Regions from separate parts of the Kineococcus haloalkalitolerans genome, predicted to be linked through region 2. Evidence: predicted binding sites of a transcription regulator. Region 2 holds the regulator's gene; each other region holds the start of a gene.
What was found. Region 2 encodes LexA, which represses DNA repair genes until DNA is damaged. Its sites were predicted from a motif close to TCGAACANNTGTTCGA; they were not measured.
Positions count from the first base shown of each region.

Region 1: the regulator LexA is predicted to act here: its motif matches at 3,645-3,660, upstream of ruvA (Holliday junction branch migration protein RuvA).
Region 3: the regulator LexA is predicted to act here: its motif matches at 5,035-5,050, upstream of ACRYMY_RS13545 (DUF6504 family protein).

Region 1 covers NZ_JBJLSH010000008.1:33,085-40,323, forward strand. Annotated here, with positions in the region: gene secD (protein translocase subunit SecD) at 1-1,120, opposite strand, end outside; gene yajC (preprotein translocase subunit YajC) at 1,320-1,697, opposite strand; gene ruvB (Holliday junction branch migration DNA helicase RuvB) at 1,884-2,981, opposite strand; gene ruvA (Holliday junction branch migration protein RuvA) at 2,981-3,613, opposite strand; gene ACRYMY_RS05205 (dienelactone hydrolase family protein) at 3,775-4,485, shown strand; gene ruvC (crossover junction endodeoxyribonuclease RuvC) at 4,531-5,112, opposite strand; gene ACRYMY_RS05215 (YebC/PmpR family DNA-binding transcriptional regulator) at 5,162-5,923, opposite strand; gene pdxT (pyridoxal 5'-phosphate synthase glutaminase subunit PdxT) at 6,019-6,702, opposite strand; gene ACRYMY_RS05225 (NUDIX hydrolase) at 6,777-7,239, opposite strand, start outside.
Region 2 covers NZ_JBJLSH010000017.1:29,127-36,365, reverse strand. Annotated here, with positions in the region: gene ACRYMY_RS08725 (proteasome assembly chaperone family protein) at 1-462, opposite strand, end outside; gene nrdR (transcriptional regulator NrdR) at 530-1,006, opposite strand; gene ACRYMY_RS08715 (LysM peptidoglycan-binding domain-containing protein) at 1,169-1,708, opposite strand; gene ACRYMY_RS08710 (DUF2277 domain-containing protein) at 1,899-2,165, opposite strand; gene lexA (transcriptional repressor LexA) at 2,338-3,069, shown strand; gene ACRYMY_RS08700 (aspartate/glutamate racemase family protein) at 3,102-3,770, opposite strand; gene ACRYMY_RS08695 (ATP-dependent DNA helicase) at 3,822-5,909, opposite strand; gene hflX (GTPase HflX) at 6,030-7,239, opposite strand, start outside.
Region 3 covers NZ_JBJLSH010000033.1:31,548-38,786, reverse strand. Annotated here, with positions in the region: gene ACRYMY_RS13575 (phytoene desaturase family protein) at 1-458, opposite strand, end outside; gene ACRYMY_RS13570 (glycosyltransferase family 2 protein) at 466-1,599, opposite strand; gene ACRYMY_RS13565 (carotenoid biosynthesis protein) at 1,596-2,405, opposite strand; gene ACRYMY_RS13560 (monooxygenase) at 2,524-3,246, opposite strand; gene ACRYMY_RS13555 (alpha/beta fold hydrolase) at 3,256-4,086, opposite strand; gene ACRYMY_RS13550 (aminoacyl-tRNA deacylase) at 4,235-4,900, opposite strand; gene ACRYMY_RS13545 (DUF6504 family protein) at 5,201-5,662, shown strand; gene ACRYMY_RS13540 (SAV_6107 family HEPN domain-containing protein) at 5,806-6,354, shown strand; gene ACRYMY_RS13535 (DNA polymerase III subunit alpha) at 6,450-7,239, shown strand, end outside.

The DNA of each region.
Region 1 (7,239 bases), on a different contig from region 2:
CTTCGGCGCTCTCCTGGGTGAAGTTGCCGGTGATCTCGGCGCGGCCGCCGGGGATGGTGCCGCTGACCGAGGGTGCCGTGACGACGAGGCCGTCGAGCACGGCGGCGAACTGGTCGCGCGGGGGCTCCAGCTGGCTGATGCGGGCGGTCAGCGCCTCGAAGGCGTCACCGCCCTCGGAGTTGAACTGCAGGTCAACGGCCCAGCCGCCGGTCGGCTGGCCCTGCTGGTTGACGGCCTGGCGGGCCGAGGAGCCCGTCAGCTGCGTGCCCTGGATCTCCGCGGGGCCGAGGACGTACTTGACCGAGCCGTCCTGCGAGCAGGTGACCAGCGGCAGCGCCGGGTCCTCGGTCCCGCCGGTGCCGCCGGCGAGGTTCGCCGGGTCCGAGCAGTCCAGCTCGGTGAACAGGCGGCCGACGTCCTCGGTCAGCCACGCCTGGTCGCTGGCGTCGGCCGGCGGGGTGGCGGGGCTGTCGGTGGGCTGGCCCGGCCCGGGGGTGGGCCGCGGGGTCGCCACGTCGGCCAGCGTCGGCGGTGCGGGCGAGGCCTCGGGGGCGGCCGGGGCCGGCGCGCCGGTCGGCTCGGCGGCGGGTTCGGGGGCCGTGTCCTGGCGCAGCGCTGCCGGGGCCGCCGCGCCGTCGGCCTCGTCGGTCGGCTGCACCGCGGGGTCGGCCGGGTCCGCCGGCTCCGCGGCCGGGTCCGCCGGCTCCGCGGCCGGGTCGCCGGCGGCGGGGTCCTCGGCGGCCGGGTCCCCGGCCGGGGCGGGAGCGCCCTCGGCGGCGACCAGCACGACGCGCATGCTCAGCTGCGACGACTGCGAGATGAGGTCCAGCTGGGCGCGGGTGGCCTGGCCGGGGATCGAGACGACGATGTTCTCGCCGCCCTGGATGCTGACCTCGGACTCGTTGATGCCGGTGCCGTTGACGCGCTGCTCGATGATGTTGCGCGCCTGCTGCAGCTGGTCCTCGGTGACCTCACCGCCACCGGCGGTCGGGCGCGGGGTGAGCAGCACCTGCGTGCCGCCCTCGAGGTCGAGGGCGAGACCGGGCGCCCAGCGGGCGTCGGACCAGATCGCCCCGGCGCCGACCGCGCCGAAGAGGATCGCCGCCACGAGCAGGAGCACCCCGAGGGTGCGGCCGTGGTGGGGTCGGCGGATGGGCGCGCCGCGGCGGGCGCGCTGGGGTGGCCTGTCGTTGGACACTGGTTACCTCGGGACGGCTCTCGCCGGGGGTGGTCCCCCGGCGAGAGCAAGCTTGTCACTGTTCGTGGTCGCTTCTTGTCCTAACAGTCACGTCTGTGTGCCCGAGGACGTCAGCTGCGGATCAGGCGCGCGTCGCTCCGCCCGCCTCGTCCGGACGGTCCTTGCGCAGGTCCACGCCCGCCTCGGCGGGGTCCACCGCCTCGGGGGTGCCCGCGGTCGCGTCGGGCGCCGGCCCGACGGCCGTCACGACCCGCGCCACCGCCCGGCGGCTCCAGCGCGTGCGCACGCCGGGGGCGACCTCGAGGGTGACGACGTCGCCCTCCACGTCCACGACGGTCCCGTACGCGCCCGAGGTCGTCATGACCTCCGACCCCGGCGCGACGCTGTTCTGCAGGTCCTGCTGGGCCCGCTGCTGCTTGCGCGTCCTGCTGAACATGAAGACCAGCAGGCCCACCATGAGGAGCAGGAAGACCAGCTGGCCACCACCTCCACCACCCACGACATCCCTTCCCGCACCGGTGGGACGACGGCTCACCGGCGCACACGCCGACCTCCGTGCCGGCGCGGCGGGCCCACGCCCCGCCCGGGGGAGGTCCGCGGGCGGGCGTCGGCCGGACGCCCGGCGAGTCTAGACGTCTCACCCGTCCGGCCCTGCCGCCCGCCGCGGCGCGTCACGCCCCGCTCGCTACCCGTCGTCCTCCGCGCCGGTGTCCGCCCCGGTGTCCGCGTCGTCCAGCGGCAGCTGCCAGACGGCGTCGCGCGGCGGGGTCAACCCCAGGTGCTGCCACGTCTGCGGCAGCGCGACGCGCCCGCGCGGGGTGCGCCCCAGCAGCCCCTCGCGCACGAGGAACGGCTCGGCGACCGTCTCGACGGTCTCGGCCTCCTCCCCCACGACGACCGCCAGCGTGGACAGCCCGACCGGCCCGCCGCCGAAGCGGCGGCACAGGGCGTCCAGGACCGCCCGGTCCAGGCGGTCCAGGCCCTTCTCGTCGACCTCGTAGACCTCCAGGGCCGCCCGCGCGGCGCGGCGGTCGACGATGCCCGAGCCGCGCACCTGCGCCCAGTCGCGCACGCGGCGCAGCAGCCGGTTGGCGATGCGCGGCGTCCCGCGCGAGCGCCCGCCGATCTCCGCGGCCCCCTCGGCCGTCAGCTGCACCCCCAGCAGGCTCGCGGAGCGGCGCAGCACCTGCACCAGCTCCTCGGGCGAGTAGAAGTCCAGGTAGCCGGTGAAGCCGAAGCGGTCGCGCAGGGGCGCGGGCAGCAGGCCGGCGCGGGTGGTGGCCCCCACCAGCGTGAACCGCGGCAGCTCCAGCGGGATGGCCGTGGCCCCCGGGCCCTTGCCCACGACGACGTCGACCCGGAAGTCCTCCATCGCCATGTAGAGCATCTCCTCCGCCGGCCGGGCCATGCGGTGGATCTCGTCGAGGAAGAGCACCTCGCCCTCGTCGAGGGAGCTCAGCACGGCCGCCAGGTCCCCGGCGTGCTGGATGGCCGGACCGCTGGACTGGCGCAGGGGGGCGCCCATCTCCGACGCCACGATCATCGCCAGGGTCGTCTTGCCCAGGCCGGGCGGGCCGGAGAAGAGGACGTGGTCGCTCGGCGCGCCGCGCGCGCGGGCGGCGTCCAGGACGAGCGAGAGCTGCTCGCGCACCACCTTCTGCCCGACGAACTCCTCCAGCCCGTGCGGACGCAGGGCGCTCTCGGCGGCCCGCTCGCGCTCGTCGGCGCCGCCGGTGACCAGCCGCTCCCCCGCCCCGGGGCGACCCTCGCCGTAGCCGCTCATCAGCGGCCCGACAGCCGGCGCAGGGCCGCGCGCAGCGTCGCGGCGACGTCGAGCGCACCGGCGTCCCCGCCGTCCGCTCCGGCGTCGTCGGCGGCGAGGACCGCGTCGACGGCGTCCCCGGCCTGCTTGACGGGGTAGCCCAGCCCGACGAGGGCGTCCACCACCTGCTGGGTGCGCGGGTCGGCGCCGTCCGCGGCCGCGGCGGGGGCGGCCGGCAGCGGCCCGTCGGAGGGCGGGCCGAGGCGGTCGCCCAGCTCCAGGCAGATGCGCTGCGCGCCCTTCTTGCCGATGCCCGGCACCCGCACCAGCGCGGCGTGGTCCTCGGCGGCCACGGCGGCGCGCAGCCCGTCGGGCCGGTGCACCGCGAGCATCGCCAGCGCCAGGCGCGGCCCGACCCCCGAGACGGTCTGCAGCACTTCGAACACCTCCCGCTCGTCGGCGTCGGCGAAGCCGAACAGCGTCAGGGAGTCCTCGCGCACCACCAGGCTCGTGGCCAGCATCGCCTCCTCGCCCACGCGCAGCCCGGCCAGCGTGCCCGGTGCGGCCTGCACGAGGATCCCGGCGCCGCCCACCTCGACGACCACCGAGTCCAGCCGCACGGCGAGCACCTGCCCGCGCACCGACGCGATCACCGATCCCCCTCACCCGCCGGGCGGGGCCCGCGCGAACACCTGTACGAACGGGACCACGCTAGCGCGGCGCCGCGACACGGGGGACGTCGGCGCGCCGCCCGCGCGCGGCACCGCGGGGCGACGGGCTGCGCGATCACCGCCGGGGCGGCAGAGTCGGGCCGGTGAGCCACGAGCAGCACGAGAACCCGCGCCAGAACGTCACCTTCCCCGCCACCGACGACGCCGGCGCCGACCACGCGCACGGCTACCTCGCCCTGCCCGCCGACGGCGGCGGGCCGGGCGTGGTGGTCGTCCAGGAGTGGTGGGGGCTGACCGACCACGTCGTCGCGATCACCGACCGGCTGGCGTCCGAGGGCTTCGTCGCCCTGGCCCCCGACCTGTACGGCGGGCGCACCACCCACGACAGCGAGGAGGCGGCGCGCTTCATGACCGAGCTGCCGCCGGACCGCGCCGCCCGCGACCTGGCCGGCGCGGTGACGTACCTGCTGCAGCGGCCCGAGACGACCTCCGCCACCGTCGGGGCCGTCGGCTTCTGCATGGGCGGCGCGTTCGTGCTCAGCCTCGCCGCGCAGCAGGGGGAGCGGATCGGGGCGGCCGTGCCCTGGTACGGCGTGCCCGGCCCGGACACGGACTTCACGGGGCTGCGGGCGCCGGTGCTCGGCCACTTCGGCGCCGAGGACACCTCGGTGCCGCTGGACGCGGTGCGCGCCATGGCCGAGCGGGTGCGCGAGCAGGCCGGCGTCGAGGTGGACCTGCAGGTGTACCCGGCGCCGCACGCCTTCTACAACGACGAGCGCCCGAACTACCGGCCGGAGAGCGCCGAGCTGGCCTGGGAGCGCACGACGGGCTTCCTGCGCCGGCACGTGCGCTGAGGCGCGGGCGCGGCGGCCCGGCGCCGATCGGGCCGGTCGGCCCGGTCAGCGGGCGACGGCCCCGGCCCGACGCGCGGCCCGCTCGGCCTCGGCGTAGGCGTTGCGCCGGCCGGTGACCAGCGCGCGGTGGGCGGCGTCCTCCAGCCGGGAGGCGCCCCCGCCGCGCCACAGGTGGCACAGGGCCAGCGCGAGGGCATCGGCGGCGTCGGCGGGCTTCGGCGCCTCCGCCAGGCCGAGGATGCGCGTCACCATCGCGGTGACCTGCTGCTTCTCCGCGCGCCCGGACCCCGTCACGGCGGCCTTGACCTCGCTGGGCGTGTGCATGGCCACCGGCAGCCCGCGCCGGGCTGCGGCCACGAGCACGAGCCCGGCGGCCTGGGCGGTGCCCATCACCGAGCGCACGTTGGACTGGGCGAAGACCCGCTCGACGGCCACGACGTCCGGGGCGTGCCGGTCCAGCCACGCGTCCAGGCCCTCGCTGATCGCCAGCAGCCGCTGCTCGACCGGGTCGGTCGCCGGGGTGCGCACCACGCCCACGTCGACCGCGACGGGACGGCGGCCGCGACCGGAGTCGACGACGCCCAGGCCGCAGCGGGTCAGCCCCGGGTCCACCGCCAGCACGCGCACGGCCCCACCCTCGCACGCTCGCGGGGGCGGGGCCGGGCGGCGCGCTCGCTCAGGCGTCCTCGAGGGCCGCCATGACGTCGTCGGAGACGTCGTAGTTCGCGTACACGTTCTGCACGTCGTCGCAGTCGTCGAGGGCGTCGACGAGCTTGAACACCTTGGTGGCGCCGTCGGCGTCCAGCGGCACCTGCACGCTGGGCACGAAGCTGGCGTCGGCGGAGTCGTAGTCGATGCCGGCGGCCTGCAGGGCCTCGCGCACGGCCACCAGGTCGGTGGCCTCGCTGACCACCTCGAAGGTGTCGCCCTGGTCGCTGACCTCCTCCGCGCCGGCCTCGAGCACGGCGGTGAGCACGTCGTCCTCGGTGAGGTCCGTGCCCTCCTTGCCGATGACGACGACGCCCTTGCGGCTGAACATGTACGACACGCTGCCGGGGTCGGCCATCGAGCCGCCGTTGCGCGTCATGGCCGTGCGGACCTCCATGGCCGCGCGGTTCTTGTTGTCGGTGAGGCACTCCACGAGGAGGGCGACGCCGTTGGGGCCGTAGCCCTCGTACATGATCGTCTGCCAGTCGGCGCCGCCGGCCTCCGCGCCCGAGCCGCGCTTGACGGCGCGGTCGATGTTGTCGGCGGGCACGGACGACTTCTTGGCCTTCTGGATGGCGTCGAAGAGCGTCGGGTTGCCGGCCGGGTCGCCCCCGCCGGTGCGCGCCGCGACCTCGATGTTCTTGATGAGGCGCGCGAACATCTTGCCGCGCTTGGCGTCGATGACGGCCTTCTTGTGCTTGGTCGTCGCCCACTTGGAGTGGCCGGACATCGTGCTACCTCCGCCTGTGTCCGCCCCGGCTCGCGCTCGGGACGTGCTCGGGACCTGCTTCGGGACGTGCTGGGGACCTGCTCGGGCTCGCCGCGTCAGGCGTCCTGCGCCGCCCGTCCCCCGACCCGCTCGCGCACCATCGCCACGAAGCCGCGGTGCACCCGGTCGTCCCCGGTGATCTCGGGGTGGAACGACGTCGCCAGCAGAGCGCCGTGCCGCACCGCGACGATCCTACCCGCGGCCGGGCCGCTGCCCACGCGCGCGAGGACCTCCACGTCCGGTCCGGCGTCCTCCACCCACGGCGCGCGGATGAAGACGGCCCGCACCGGCGGGCCGTCCCCGGTCAGCGCGTCCAGCGGGAGGTCCTCCTCCCAGCTCTCCACCTGCCGGCCGAAGGCGTTGCGGCGCACCGTGACGTCCAGCCCGCCGAGGGTCCGCTGGTCCGGCGCGCCGTCCAGCACCCGGTCGGCCAGCAGGATCATGCCCGCGCACGAGCCGTAGACGGGCAGCCCCTGCGCGACGCGCCGGCGCAGCGGCTCGCGCAGCTCGAAGGTGCGCAGCAGCCGGTCGATGGTCGTCGACTCCCCGCCGGGCAGCACGAGGCCGTCGACCGCCTCCAGCTCGGCGGGGCGGCGCACGCGGACCGCGCGGGCGCCACCGGCCTCGAGCGCGGCCAGGTGCTCGCGCACGTCGCCCTGCAGGGCCAGGACCCCGACGAGGGGGCGGTCCGCAGCCGCGGGGGCGCCGGTCGGGGGCGTGGGCGGGGGCGGGGTGGTCACCGCAGGAGGGTAGGCGCGCGGGCACGCCGCGCCGGGGGCGGGTGGCGCGCTCGCGGGCCCGGCGCCGGGGCGGTTCAGCCGATGACGCGCGGCGGGCCCGACCAGGCCGGTGGCAGGTCGGCCAGCAGCGCCGGCAGGTCGGCCGGGTAGTACGTGTCGCCCGAGGCGGCCAGCTCGTCCGGGTGCCACCAGCGCACGTCGGTCAGGGTCGCCAGCTCCAGGGCCGTCCACCCGGCGCGCGACAGCCGCGCACCGGCGCCCAGGCGCAGCACGAAGAACTCCTCCCGCTGCCGGCACGCGCGTCCCAGGTACGGGAAGTCGGCGGTGCGCACCCAGACCGGGCCGGCGAGGTCGCCGGGGGCCACGGCCAGGCCCGTCTCCTCGCGCAGCTCGCGGGCCGCGGCGTCGCGGGCCGCCTCGCCGGCGCCGCGGCCGCCGCCGACGGTGAACCACCACGCCTCGCCGGGACGCTCCGGGTCGGTGCCCCGCACGAGCAGGACGCGCCCCGCGTCGTCGAGGACGACGACGCGGGAGGCG
Region 2 (7,239 bases):
CGGCCGGCTCGCGCTGGCGGTCACCCCGCTGGGGCGGGTGTGCGGGACGGCGGTCGGGGCGGCGTTGAGGACGACGGTCAGCCCCGCGCCGAGCCGGTCGGCCAGCTGCCAGACGGCCGCACTGAAGCGCTCCCACTGCACGTCCGGCTCGGGGCCGGTCAGCAGCAGGAACGAGGAGCCGTCCTCGTCGAGCACCCGCAGCACCCGCAGCTGCGGGGGCTCGTAGGAGGTCCAGGTCGTCCCCGTGAAGGTCATCGGCGGGCGGCGCGCGCGGTAGTCGTGCAGCTGGTCGACGTCGAAGGTCGCCACGAGCTCGTGCCGCCGGGTCGCCAGCAGGTGGTCCACCGCCTGGCGCACCGCGGCGCCGGCGTCGACGAACCCGGACAGGGCCACGACGAGGGGCGGCTCGACGAGCCGGGGGACGTCCGGCTCGAGACGGTAGAGCGCAGCGGGATCGAGCATGCGGTCATCATCCCCCCGCCGTCCGTCCGCGCCGCGACGGGCGCGGCGGCAGCGCGGGCCGGGACGCTCAGGCGCCGGGCGAACCGGCCGCGGCGCTCTCGCGCTCGGCGCGCAGGGCGTGGATGGCGGCCTCGAAGTCGGCGAGCGACTCGAACGCCTGGTAGACCGAGGCGAAGCGCAGGTAGGCCACCTCGTCGAGCTCGCGCAGGAACGGCAGCGTGGCCAGCCCGACCTGGTGGGCGTCGACCTCGGCGGCCCCCTGGGAGCGGACGGCCTCCTCGACGCGGTGGGCCAGCAGGGCGATGTCGTCCTCGCTGACGGGGCGGCCCTGGCAGGCCTTGCGCACACCGGAGGCGATCTTCGCGCGGCTGAAGGGCTCCCCCGCGCCGCTGCGCTTGACGACGGTCAGACTGGCGGTCTCGACCGTGGTGAAGCGGCGGGAGCACTGGGGGCACTGCCGGCGGCGGCGGATGCTGCTGCCGTCGTCGGTGGTGCGGGAGTCCACGACGCGCGAGTCGGGGTGACGGCAGAACGGACAGTGCACGCCGGTTCCCTCCCGCGCGGTGGCGCCTCGGCCCTCGCACGCGGCGGCGCGCGGGCCCGGTGGTGCGCACGGTAGCGCACCGCGCCGCCGCCCGGCGGCGCTCGTCCCGCGCTGCTCGCCCGTCACGGTCGCGCCCCGTCCCGCGCCCGCCCGGCCCGCGGCTCAGTCCAGGACCGGCAGGCTCAGCCGCTGACCGGCCTGCAGCGCGTGCGAGGGCAGGTCGTTGAGGACGACGATCCGCGCGGCCACCTCGCGCCAGTCGGCGTCCGGGGCCCACTGGGCCGCGATCTGCGACAGCGTCTGACCGGGCAGGACCGTGACCGTGACCGGCGCCGCGGAAGCGGCGGTCACCAGGGGCGCGTGGGGGACCCGCGCGGGCGCCGGGCCGCCGTCCGTCGCGGCCCCCACCGCGGCGACGGCGGTGCAGGTCAGCAGCGTCGCCGCGGCCGTGGTCAGGGCCAGCCGGCCGCGCCGGGTCAGGCGCAGCGGGCGGCGCACCGCGCGCGGCGCGGGCGCCGGGCGCCGCGGGGCCGGGACGGGCGCGCGGTGGCAGTCGGGGCCCGTGGGCACGAGGACCAGGACGGCGGACGAGCGCGACCGGGCGCCGCGGCCCGGGCGCGGCGGGCGACCGCGGCCCGGGACCGCCGGGCTGCTCGCGCGGCGCGGGACGGTCGGGACGGGGACGAGGGCGGTGGCGCTCACGGGGGTGGCCTCCATCTCGGTCGGGCGCCTGCTCGAACAGGTGTTCGAAGCGGCCCGGCAGTTGTACCACCGGGGCACCGGTGGTGCGCAAGACCGCGGTCGAACGGTGTTCGACCCGGCGTGCGCGGCGCACGCTGCCACCCGGGTACGACACGGGGCCCGCTCCGGCGCCCGACCCGCCCCCGCGGGTTCAGGCGTAGCGGCGCGCGGCGCGCTCGCGGGCCCGCGCGGCGAGGGCCTCCCGGTCGCGCGCCGGCGCCGTGGTCACGAGCGAGCTCAGCAGCTCCTCCGTGGCCGCCGCCACGGCGTCGACGGCCCGGTCGAACGCCTCCTGGTTCCGCCGCGAGGGGCGCGTCGTCCCGGCGACCTTGCGCACGTACTGCAGCGCGGCCGCACGGGCCTCCTGCCCCGTGGCGGGCGGCTCGACGTTGTGCAACTGGTGGATGTTCCGGCACATGCCGCGGAGGGTGAGCGCGGTGACCGGTCCCGTCAAGGGGCGAGCGACGGCGACACGCTTCGAACAGGTGTTTGATCGGCGACGGACCGCGCGCTACGGTCGAGCAGCCGCCCGGTGCCGGGGCGGCGGCCGCCGGGTCCCCGGCGGTGCGCGCGGGTCAGGAGGAGCCGAGGTGGCCGACCAGGTCGAGGAGCGGGCCGGACAGCCGGTGCCGGAGGACGCGACGGCCACGGTGCACACCCTGCCCGACCGGGGGCTGGACGCCGCCGGGCTGACCCCCCGCCAGCGCGGGGTCCTCGAGGCCATCCGCGAGGCGGTGGGCCGCAACGGCTACCCGCCGAGCCTGCGCGAGATCGGCACGGCGGTCGGGCTGACCAGCCCCAGCAGCGTCGCCCACCAGGTGCGGACGCTGGAGCGGCTGGGGTACCTGCGCAAGGACCCGCGCCGGCCCCGGACGCTGGAGGTGGTCGCGCCACCGCCGGCGGAGGGCACCACCGGCCCCTGGAGCGGGGGCGGCGAGGAGCACCCGGCACCCACCTGGGTCCCCGTGGTGGGCCGCATCGCCGCCGGTGGGCCGATCCTCGCCGAGCAGCTGGTCGAGGACGTCTTCCCCCTGCCCCCGGAGATCGTGGGCGCGGGCCAGCACTTCGTGCTCCGCGTGGTCGGCGACTCGATGGTCGAGGCCGCCATCTGCGACGGCGACTGGGTCGTCGTGCGCCAGCAGCCCACCGCCGACAACGGCGACGTGGTGGCGGCGATGATCGACGGCGAGGCGACGGTCAAGGTGCTGCAGCGCAAGGACGGCCACGTCCGGCTGCTGCCGCGCAACGCCCTGTACGAGCCGATCGACGCCGACGACGCGGTCGTGCTGGGCCGCGTGACGGCCGTCCTGCGCTCGCTCTGACGCCCCGTCCCCGGCCGGTCGCGGCCAGGGGATCAGATGGCGGCGCCGACCACGCGCTCCACGGCGGCCTCCACGGCCAGGCGCGGAGTCGTCAGCACGGGCACGTGCAGGTCCCGCAGCAGCGGCGCGGCCACGACCATGCTGGCCTGGGCCAGGACGACGACGTCGACGGGCGGCTCGGCGGAGCGCACGGCGCAGCGCACCGCCTCGGCCACGCTCGTCGCGTAGGTGATGAGGTCGCCCTCCTCGAAGGCCTGCCAGGTGCCGGAGCAGTCCACCGGGACCAGCTCCACGTCCCGCCCGGCCTCCGCGGCGCACTCGCGCAGCAGGGGCAGTGCACTGGCCGCCGCCTCGGCCAGCGAGCTGACGACCGCGATGCGCCGGCCGGCCACGACAGCGGCCTCGGCCATCGGGCGGTCCACCCTCAGGACGGGGACCTCCAGCTCCAGGCCGACCTCCTCGGCCACCGGACCCACCGTCGAGCACGTGCAGACGACGACGTCGGCGCCCTCGGCGACGAGGCGGCGCAGCCGGTCGGCGACGGAGGGCCGCACGTGCTCCAGGCCGGACCGGCGGGCCGCGGTGTGCAGCCCGGAGTCGACCAGGTGGCGCGGCTCGACGCGGCGGTCCCGCTCGGCGAGGAGGTCGCTGAAGGTGCGGACGTGCGCGTCCGCGGTGTGCAGGAAGCCGACGGTGGCCACGCCGAGAGGATGCCACCCGGCGGCACCCCCGTCAGCAGGGGGTCGTGAGGATCACCCGGGTGCGCGCAGTCGTCGCAGGGCGTCCCGCGCGACCTCCGGTGAGGCCGTCCCCCAGAAGGGGGGCAGGCTGGCGCGCAGGAAGGAACCGTAGCGGGCGGTGGCCAGCCGCGGGTCCAGGACGGCCACCACACCGCGGTCGGCGGAGGCGCGCACCAGCCGCCCGGCGCCCTGCGCCAGGCGCACGGCGGCGTGGGAGACCGAGACCGACAGGAAGCCGTTGCCGCCGGCGGCGTCCACGGCCCGCGCCCGGGCGGACAGCAGCGGGTCGTCCGGCCGCGGGAACGGGATGCGGTCGACGAGGACCAGCGAGCAGGAAGGTCCGGGCACGTCGACGCCCTGCCACAGCGACAGCGTCCCGAACAGGGACGTCGCCGGGTCGTCGGCGAAGCGGCTCACCAGGCGCGGCAGCCGGTCGTCGCCCTGGCACAGGACCGGCAGGGCCGGGCCGAGGCGCTCACGCACCGCCGCGGCGGCCTCCTCCGCGGCGCGGCGGGAGGAGAACAGCCCCAGGGTGCGCCCACCGGCGGCCTCCACGAGCGCCGCGATCTCGTCGAGGACGGCGCCGTCCGCACCGGAGCGGCCCGGCGGCGGCAGGTGCCGCGCGACGTAGAGGATGCCCTGCCGCGGGTAGTCGAAGGGGCTGCCGACGTCCAGCCCGGTCCAGGGCACGGCGTCGGCGGGCCGCGGGCCGCCCCGGCGCAGCCCGAAGGAGCCCGCGACGGCGTCGAAGGCGCCCCCGAGCGCCAGCGTCGCCGACGTGGCGACGACGGTCCGCTCGGCGAAGACCTTCTCGCGCAGCAGGCCGGCCACGCCCAGCGGCGCCACGTGCAGGGCGGGCCGGGCACCGCCGCCCGGACCGCGGCCGCCACCGACCCCGCTGACCCAGGCCACGTCGTGGTCGGCGTCGTCGGCCAGGCGCGAGGCCGTGGTGAAGACCTCCTGCACGGCGGTGCGCGCCAGGTGGCGGGCCCCGCGCTGCTCGCCGTCCTCGCCCTCGCCGGCGTCCTTGAGCAGGGTCAGCGAGGCGCGGGCGGCGTCGCGCACCGAGACGACCGCTGCGGCCAGCTGCTCCGGCCAGCGGTCCAGCCGCCCCGGCGGGGCCGTCTCCAGCGCGGCGTCGAGCGCGACGCCCGCGTCGTCCAGGTCCTCGGAGACCACCCCCGCCGAGCGCCGCAGGCGGCGGCTCGCGGCCGCCACGACCGCGGCCGACAGCTCGGCCGTGGCCACGGCCGTCACCCGGTCCGCCAGCTCGTGCGCCTCGTCGACGACGAGCAGGTCGTGCTCGGGCAGGAGCTGGCCGCCCTCGAGGGCGTCGATGGCCGTCATGGCGTGGTTGGTCACCACGACGTCGACGGTGCGGGCGCGGGCGCGCACCCGCTCGGAGAAGCACTCGGCGGCCACCGGGCAGCGCTGGGCGCCCAGGCACTCGCGCGCCGACACGGACACCTGGCGCCAGGCGCGCTCGGACACGCCGGGGTCGAGCTCGTCGCGGTCGCCGGTGGTCGTGGTCGCCGCCCACTCGCGCAGGCGCACCACCTCCCGGCCCAGGCGCCCCGCCGTCGGGTCCTCGCCTCCGCCACCGGCCGCGTCGACGTCGAAGAGCGCGGCCTCCTCGACCGGGAAGCCGCCGTCGAGCTTGTTGCGGCACAGGTAGTTGGCGCGCCCCTTGAGCAGCTCCCACGTGGGCTCGCGCTCCAGGTGCGGTGCGAGGGCCTGCGCCAGCCGGGGGAGGTCCCGCTCGACGACCTGCGCCTGCAGGGCGAGCGTGGCGGTGGTGACGACCACCGCGCGGCCGGTGCGCACGGCGTGGGCCGCGGCGGGGACCAGGTAGGCCATCGACTTGCCGGTGCCCGTGCCGGCCTGCACGAGCAGGTGCCGGCGGGCGCCGACGGCGTCGGCGACGGCCCGCGCCATCCGCTCCTGCCCCTCGCGCCGCTGCCCGCCCAGGACGTCCACCACCGCCGACAGGAGCCCGACGGCCTCCTCGGGGCCCACCCCGCCGTCCTCGGCGACCCCGTCAGCCGGGTCGGCCGTCTCCGTCGCCGGGCGCGGGGAGGTCGTGGTGCTCACACCGGCCATCCTCCCCGACGGCGCCGACAGTCCCCGTCCGTCCACAGCGCGACGCGCCGCCGGAGCGCGGTCCACAGCACGAGCGCCCCCGACCGCGGCGGTCGGGGGCGCTCGTGCTCGTGCGGCGGCTCAGGCGCGGAAGCCGTCCAGCTCCGCCGCGAGCCGCGGGCGGACCCGGGCCAGCAGGCGGGTGCCCGCGCCGGTGTGCTCCTCCTGCAGCACCTGCCCGGTGGTGTGCACGCGGTGGACCAGGTCGCCCCGGTCGTAGGGCACGCACACCTCCAGCTCGACGTCCGGCACCGGCAGGGCCTGCGCCACCCGCTCACGCAGCTCCTCCGTGCCGCGGCCCGTGCGGGCCGAGACGACGACGGCGCCGCGCTCGCGGGCCAGCAGCCGCTGCAGGACCTCCGGATCGGCCAGGTCGGCCTTGTTCACCGCGACCAGCTCGGGCACGCGGTGGGCGTCGACGTCGGCCAGGACGGCCCGCACGGCGGCCAGCTGCCCCTCCGGGTCGGGGTGGGAGCCGTCGACGACGTGCAGGACGAGGTCGGCGTCGGCCACCTCCTCCAGCGTGGAGCGGAAGGCCTCGACGAGCTGGTGCGGCAGCCGGCGCACGAAGCCGACCGTGTCGGCCAGGGTGTACGGCCGGCCCTCGGGGGTCTGCGCGCGCCGCACCGTCGGGTCCAGCGTCGCGAACAGGGCGTCCTCGACGAGCACCCCGGCCCCGGTGAGCCGGTTCAGCAGCGAGGACTTGCCCGCGTTGGTGTACCCGGCGATGGCCACCGACGGGACCGCGCGGGCCGTGCGCACGGAGCGCTTGGCGTCGCGGGCGGTGCCCATGCCGCGGATCTCCCGGCGCAGCTTGGCCATCCGGGCGCGGATGCGGCGGCGGTCCAGCTCGATCTTCGTCTCACCGGGACCGCGGGAACCGATCCCCGCACCACCGGCGACGCGGCCACCGGCCTGCCGGGACATCGACTCGCCCCAGCCGCGCAGGCGCGGCAGCAGGTACTCCAGCTGCGCCAGCTCGACCTGGGCCTTGCCCTCCCGGCTCTTGGCGTGCTGGGCGAAGATGTCGAGGATCACGGCCGTCCGGTCGACGACCTTCACCTTGACGATGTCCTCCAGCCCGCGGCGCTGGGACGCCGACAGCTCCCCGTCGCACACGACGGTGTCGGCGCCGGACTCGGCGACCAGGTCGGCCAGCACCGCGGCCTTGCCCGCGCCCAGGTAGGTGGCGGGGTCGGGCGTGGAGCGGCGCTGCAGGACGCCGTCGAGGACGTCGGAGCCCGCGGTGGCGGCCAGGGCGGCCAGCTCCTGCAGGGAGACCTCGGCCTCC
Region 3 (7,239 bases), on a different contig from region 2:
AGCAGCGTCGACACGCCGTGCAGCGGGGACTCCAGGAACGGCTCGCGGGCCACGTCCCACACCTGCGCGGCGCGGCGCAGGAACGCCGCCCACTGCGCGCCCGTGCCGGCGCCCAGCGCATCGTCCAGCGCGCGCACCACCCGCGGCACCCCGCCGCCGGGCAGGTCCAGGTGCGTGCCGTCGCCGAAGCGGTAGTGCGCCACCGGGTCCAGCGGCACCACGTCCAGCACGTCCTCGATCGGCGCGCCGGTCTTCAGGAACAGGTCGCGCTGCACGGCCGGCAGGGTCAGCAGCGAGGGACCGGTGTCGAAGGAGAAGCCGTCGCGGCTGAACCAGCCGAGCTTGCCGCCCACCCCCGGCGCCTGCTCCACCAGGTCCACCCGGTGCCCGCGCGCGGCCAGGCGCGCGGCCGCCGACAACCCGCCCAGCCCCGCCCCGACGACGACGACCCGGCTCACCGGTGCCTCACGCGACCCGACGCCCCTTCCACCGCAGCGCACCCCGCCGCCGGCCGGCGTGGGAGTCGGCGATCAGCCCCACCAGCAGCGCCACCGACACCGGGTGCGCCAGCGCGTCCGGCAGCGAGCGCCCGCCCGTGCGCTCGGCGGCCAGGTAGCGGCCCACCACCCCCGCCGCGTAGCCCACCGCCCCCGCCCGCGACCCGGCCAGCGCCGCCAGCGGCGGCAGCACGTAGACCACGAGCAGCCCGGCGCCCACGGCCACCGCGCCGCCGGGGCCGCCGAACGCCGACCACAGCGACTTCGCGTACCCCGCGCGCAGCTCGGACCAGCCCCCGTACATCCGGCACACGGCCAGGTCCGTGCCGTCGACGACCCCGCCGGCGCCGCCGGCCGCCTTCACCGCGCGCACGAGCGCGACGTCGTCCAGGACCTCCCCGCGCACCGCCCCGTGCCCGCCCGCGCGCCGGTACGCCGCCGCGTCGACGACGAGGAACTGCCCGTTCGCGGCCGCCAGCGCCGGCCGCCGCGACGTCTCCGCCGCCCGCAGCGGCAGCGTCGTCAGCCACGACCACTGCAGCAGCGGCTGCACGAGCCGCTCGGCCCACGTCAGCGCCAGCTGGCGCGGGTACGGGCTGACGAGGTCCAGGCCGCTGCCGCGCAGCAGGGCCACCGCGGAGGCCACCGCGTGCGGGGCCAGCACCACGTCGGCGTCCACGAGGACCAGGACGTCCCCGCGGGCCTCGGCGGTCAGGCGGGCGCACGCGGCCGGTTTGCCCAGCCACCCCGGCGGCGGGTCCGCGCCCTCCAGCAGCCGCACGCGCGGATCGCCCGCCGTGACGGCCCGCACCACGGACGCCGTCGCGTCGGTGGACCGGTCGTCGCACACCAGCACCTCGTACCCCTCGCCCACCTGCACCTGGTCCAGCAGCGCCGCCAGGCACGCGCCCACCCGGTCGGCCTCGTCGCGCGCGGGCAGCAGGACGCTGACCCGCTCGGCCACGACGGGCGGGTCCACGGGCGGGCGGCGCAGGGCGCGGGCGTTCAGCGCGGTGTGCGCGGTCAGCAGCACGGCCGCCGCCGACCCGCCGCGCACCGCGGCGCGCAGCAGCGCCCGGCCCGCGCCGGCGGCGCGCCTCACGCGCCCGCCCGCAGGTCGCGCAGGTACGGGCCCACGGTCAGCCCCATCGCCGCCCCGCCCCAGGCGGCCGCGGCCGGGCGGCCGAAGAACGCCGCGCTGCCCAGCGCCGAGCCCAGCCACGTCCAGCCCAGCAGCCAGGCGGGCACCCGCTGCGACGGGCCCGCGGCGCCCGCGCCGGTGCCGGGCTCCTCCAGGACGAGCAGGTGCAGGCCCGCGCACACGGCCGTGGCCGTCAGCAGCCACCCGGCGTAGTTGCTCAGCGGGATCCCCGGCAGCCCGGGCAGGTGCGGGTGCGGCACCTCGAACGCCCAGTGCCCCGCGGCCGTCATCTGCGGGTCCAGGAACAGGTCCCAGCTGGCCAGGGTCCACGCGGCCGCGGCGACGACCGCGCCGTCGCGACGGCGGCCCGGCGGCAGCCGCCGCGCCAGCCGGCGGCCCAGCTGCACGGCCGGGTGCGCCACCATCGTCCACGCCAGCGGCACGACGACGGGCACGTCCAGCACCTGCGGGCCCAGCGTCCCGGCGTAGCGGTAGCGGCCGAACGGCCGGCCGGTGCGGGTGCCGACGGCCTCCGCCAGCAGCCCCAGCCCGCCGGCCACGGCCAGCGTGCGCACCGCCCCGCGCGCCCCGCCGCGGCGCGCGGCGTCCGCCACGGCCGCCGCGCTGAAGACCCCCACCGAGCCGATGGTCGTGCGGCGCAGCCGCTCCCCGCGCAGCAGCGGGTGGGCGACCTGGCTCAGGACGGCGGCGCCCGTCAGGACGCCGGTCACCGCGCGCAGGGCGCGGGAGGGCGGGCGGTGGGGCACCCGGTCACTCTAGGGACGGGCGGCGACACCGGCCCCGCGGGACCTCCGTGCCGGCCCCCGCGACGCTCAGGACGGCAGCAGCCACCGCAGCGCCAGGAGCCCGAGCGCCACCGCGACCTCACGGGGTGCGCCCGTCGACCGTCCCCTCCAGCCCCTCGACCGCGAAGCGCGCGAACAGCTCCTCGGCGTACCAGCCCTCGCGGGGGGTGCGGACCATGACGTCGCGGTGCGCGGCGCCCCGGTGGGCGAACCCGCTCAGCGCGTCGGCGGACTCCCACAGCGAGAAGGTGCCCTGGTAGCCGAGCGGCGCCTCGCCCAGGCCGACGGCGAACCGCAGGCCCGGCACCGTCCGCAGCTCCGCGGCCACCGGCGGCACCGCCCGCCAGAAGGACAGCGCCCGCCCCGGGCGCAGGCGGGCCCGCGTCACCGAGGCCACCGGCCCCGCGTGCGGCGCGCCCGCGGCGGGACCGAACGGCTCGCGCCCCGACCAGCGGCCGCGGCTGCTCAGCGGCCGCAGCTCGGCGCGCAGCGTCTCGCTCGCCGCCCGCCGCCAGGCGCGCGCCGTCGCGGAGCGCTCGAAGGCGGCCGCGTCGGCCGCGGAGTCCCAGGCGACGAGCGCGGCCCAGCGCAGCGGGTCCGCGTCGCGGACGGTGAAGGTGCGCCCGTCCCCGGTGCCGAGCATCTTGCGGAAGCGCGCGCCGGGGGTGCGGGCGAGCAGGACCCGGTCCAGGGCCATCCGCCCCAGGGCGAGGGGCACGGCGCGGGGCGGCACCGTCCACAGGTGGAGGGTGACCAGCGCGGGCGGCGGCTCGGCGGGCTGCTCGGGGGGCTGGGCGGGCACCAGCGGACCCTACGTCCGTCCCGCGGGCGCGGCCCGCCCGTCGTCCCCGCCCCCGTCTCCACGCCCGGGCTCGTGGGCGGCGACGTGGGCGCGCACCAGGCGGGCGACGTCGGCGGGCCGGTCCCACGCGGGCACGTGCCCGCAGCGCTCCCAGCGCTCCCAGCGCGCGCCCGGCGGGGCGAGCTCGCGCCGCAGGTACTCCGGCGGCAGGACGCGGTCGCGGGCACCGGTCACGACGACGACCGGCACCCGCACGTCCGCCGCGCGGGTGAACGACCCGGCGGCGAGGGCCGCGTCCGCCGCGGGGTAGCCCGGTGCTGAGGCGACCGCCTCCAGGGCGTCCCGCGCGAGCGCCACCGGCAGCGCGCGGGGGGCCGCGCTGGTCGCCGTGAACGCCAGCGTGCGCCCGACCGCCCCCGTGACGAACCCCTCGGGCAGGTGCCGCGCCCAGCGGGCCAGCCGCTGGCCGGTCGGCAGCAGCGGTGGCCGTCGCCGCGCGCTGCGCCACAGCCCCGCCGGGGTCAGGGCGGTCAGGCTGGCCAGCGCGGGGGTCGACGGGTCGTCCCGCGCGGCGGCCTCCAGCGCGACCCACCCGCCGAAGGAGTGCCCGACCAGGTGCACCGGGCGGCCGTCCTCCCCGCGCAGGCGCACCGCCAGCCGCAGCAGCCGCCGGCCCAGGGCGGCCGGCGCCATGGCGTCCGCCCCGTCGGCCGGGCCCAGGGCGGGGCTGAGCCCGTGCCCGGGCAGGTCGACCAGCAGCAGCCGGTGGTCGCGCCCGAGGTCGCCCGTGACGGGCGCCCACGCGGTCGAGGCGCCGCCGAGGCCGTGCACGAGCAGCACGCGGGGCGCCGCCGGGTCGCCGGTCCCCGGGGCCGTGGTGCACAACCCCTCCGGCCCGGTGCCGGCCCCCGGTGCTGTCGCGCCCACGTCCCGTGCACGCCCGGGAGGCGCGGGCGGTTCCCGCCCGCCGCTCACCGGCCGTCGCGGGTCAGCCCAGTTCGACCGGGTGCCCGGCGGTCAGGCGCAGCAGCTCGTCGTAGCGGGTGCGGAACACCGCGCGGGGGTGGCCCGCCGGGACCTGCACGACCGGGTGCACGGCGAGCGCGACGTCGACGAACGTCGTCAGGGCCGCGGGCAGGCCCACGGGTGCGGCGCTGCCCGGCGCGGCCCCGGTGAGCCGGTGCGCGAGCGCGTCGTCGGCGGGGTCCAGCCGCGCCAGGCCCAGGACCCCCGCGAGCACGCCCGGCAGGGTGCGGTGCACGCCCGCGCGGACCACGAGGACGGGTTCGTCCGGGCGCACGTCGACCCCGCCGGTGCCGATCGCGCCCGCGGGCAGGCCCGCCCGGCTGCAGCGGGCCACGAGCACCCCGGTCACCGCCAGGGCCTCGGGGGGCACGCCGAGGTGGGCGGCCCGGGCGGCGGGGTCGTCGAGACCGGGCGGCAGTTCCACGACGGTGCCGGCCGCGGCGAGGGCCGCCAGGGCGGCGGCGGTGGCGACGACCGCGGGGTGCTCACCGGGGTGCCCGCTCGGCTCGTCCCGCGGGGCGGTGGCCGTCCGCGCCGGCCCGGTCACCCCGGTCGGCCCCGGACCGTCGCGCACCCGGTTCCCGCGCGCGGGGGAGCGGTGCAGCAGGACGGGCGGCGTCCACCTCATGCCCCTGCACGGTAGGCCGCGGGGGGACCCGCGGCGCGGTGGACCGGGTCCCCGGCCGGGGCGCCCCGGCGTCCACCGGGGCGCCGTTCCCCGTTGACGCGGTCGGGGAGGCGTGGTGTACCGTCGATCACAGTTCGAACAGGTGTTCGAACGCCGCGGCCGCCCGGCGGTGCGGGTGGACGGGAGAGGGGAAGCTCCCGCCCGTCCGCCCGCCGGGTGCGTCGTGGAGCCGTCTTCCCCCGGCTCGCCCGCCGCCGGAGCCCTCCGGCGGCGCCGGCTCGAGGAGGGGAGGCAGGTCCGGTGAGACGGTTCTGCGACACCGTGCACGTCCGCTCCGGCGCGATCGGCGACGACGAGGCCGCTCCGGTGCAGTTCGTCTGGCGCGGCCGTCTGTACGTGGTCCGTTCCGTGCTCTCGCACTGGCGCGAGCGCCTGGCCTGGTGGGAGCAGCCAGCCGTCGCCGCCGTCCACGGCGACGGCGCCGGCACCGCGGGCACGGCGCCCGCACCGCAGCGCGCCGGGTCCGTCCTGGAGGTCGGCGACCTCGAGCGCGAGGTCTGGCGGGTCGAGGCGGGGGTCGGCCGGGTCTCCGCCGTCGGCGTGTACGACCTCGCCCGCCGGGCCGCTCCCGGCACGGCCGCCGCGGACGGCGGTGGTCGCGGACGGGGGCTCGTGTCGGAGGCGGCTGGTACCCCTGGCCCTGGCGCCGGGGACGGGACCACCGGGGACGACGAGTGGGTCCTGCTGCGCGTCGCGGACTGACCGCGCGGCGGGCACCGGTCCCGCGCACCGCGCGCCACGCACCTCCAACGCTCCAGCAGCACCGCTCCAGCACCGCAGCACCAGCACGACGGGTGGGACGACAGCACGCAGGCGCCGGCTCCGGCCGGCGCGGGAGGAGGACCATGACCACCGCGGCCGACACCTCGCGGGGCCGGCGCGCCACCGCGCGGTACGGCGTCCCGCCGGACGCGCCGGACGCGCCGGAGCCGGGGCCGCGGCCCCTCACGACCGCCGCCCTCGACCTGCTCGACCGCTCCGAGCGCGAGCTGCTCGCCGCCTTCCGCGCCGAGGACCCCGCCGAGCGGTACGTGCACGCCCACCTCGCCGCCCTGCGCGCCGGGGCGGCCGTCCTGGCCGTCCACCCCGGGCCCGTCCCCGCGACGCCCGCCCGCCGGAGCGGCACCGCGACCGGGCGGGCACCGGCCGCCCCCCGCCGGCGCCGCGGCGGCCCGCGCAGCGTCTGGGAGGTGCTGCCGCAGCTGGCGCCCGAGCTGACCGTCTGGGCCGCCGAGTTCACCGCCAGCGCCGCGCGCCGCGCCGCGGTCGAGGCCGGCCGCACCGGGGTGGTCGACGCCGCGGCCGCCGACACCCTGCTCGCGGCGGCGGAGGCGTTCCACCACGCGGTCGAGGACGTCCTCGGGCTCTCGCGCACGCACCCGCTGGCGGGCTGACCGCCGGCACCCGCACCACCAGCACCGCACCACCACCAGCACCACGAACCACCGCTGCTCCGTCCTTCCCCGCGGGCGTGACCGCAGAGGACCCGATGCACCACCCCGTCCCCACCCCCCGCACCGCCCCCCGCGCCGCTGCTGCCGTCCCCGCCCGGCCCGCACCGCCGTTCACCCACCTGCACGTCGCCTCCGGGTACTCGCTGCGCCACGGCACCTCCACCCCGGCGGCACTCGTCGAGCGGGCCGCCGCGCTCGGGATGGACTCCCTGGCGCTGACCGATCGCGACGGTCTGTACGGGGCGGTGAAGTTCGTCCGCGCCTGCCAGGACGCCGGCCTGGCTCCGGTCCTCGGGGTCGACCTGGCCACCGGGCCCTCCAGCGGCTCCTCCGGCGCGCGGTCCGCCGGAGGGCCCCGCACCGCCCGGCCGGGGACGGACCGGCGCGCACCCGCCCGCGGTGGGCGGGCGGTCGACCCGCGGCTGCCGCGCGCGACGGTCCTGGCCCTGGGCGACGCCGGCGCCGGGAACGGCTGGGGCGCCCTGTGCGAGCTGGTCAGCGCCGCCCACCTGGGCGCCGAGCGCGGCCGGCCGCTCGCGCCCGCCGAGCTGGTCGCCGCCCACGCGCACGCCCCGCGCGGGGGCGCGGCCCTCGCGGTCCTGCTCGGGCCGTCCTCGCCGGTGGGGCGGGCGGTGCTCACCCACCGCGACGACCTCGCCCGCGAGCACCTGCACCGGTGGGCGCGGCTCCTGCCGCCGGGCAGCCTGCACGTGGAGGTCGTCCACCACCACGCCCGGCCGGGCACCCCCGGCGCCCTCGACCAGGCCGCGCGCACGCTGCTGCTGGCCCGCGAGGCCGGTGTCCCCGCGGTCCTGACCGCCGCGG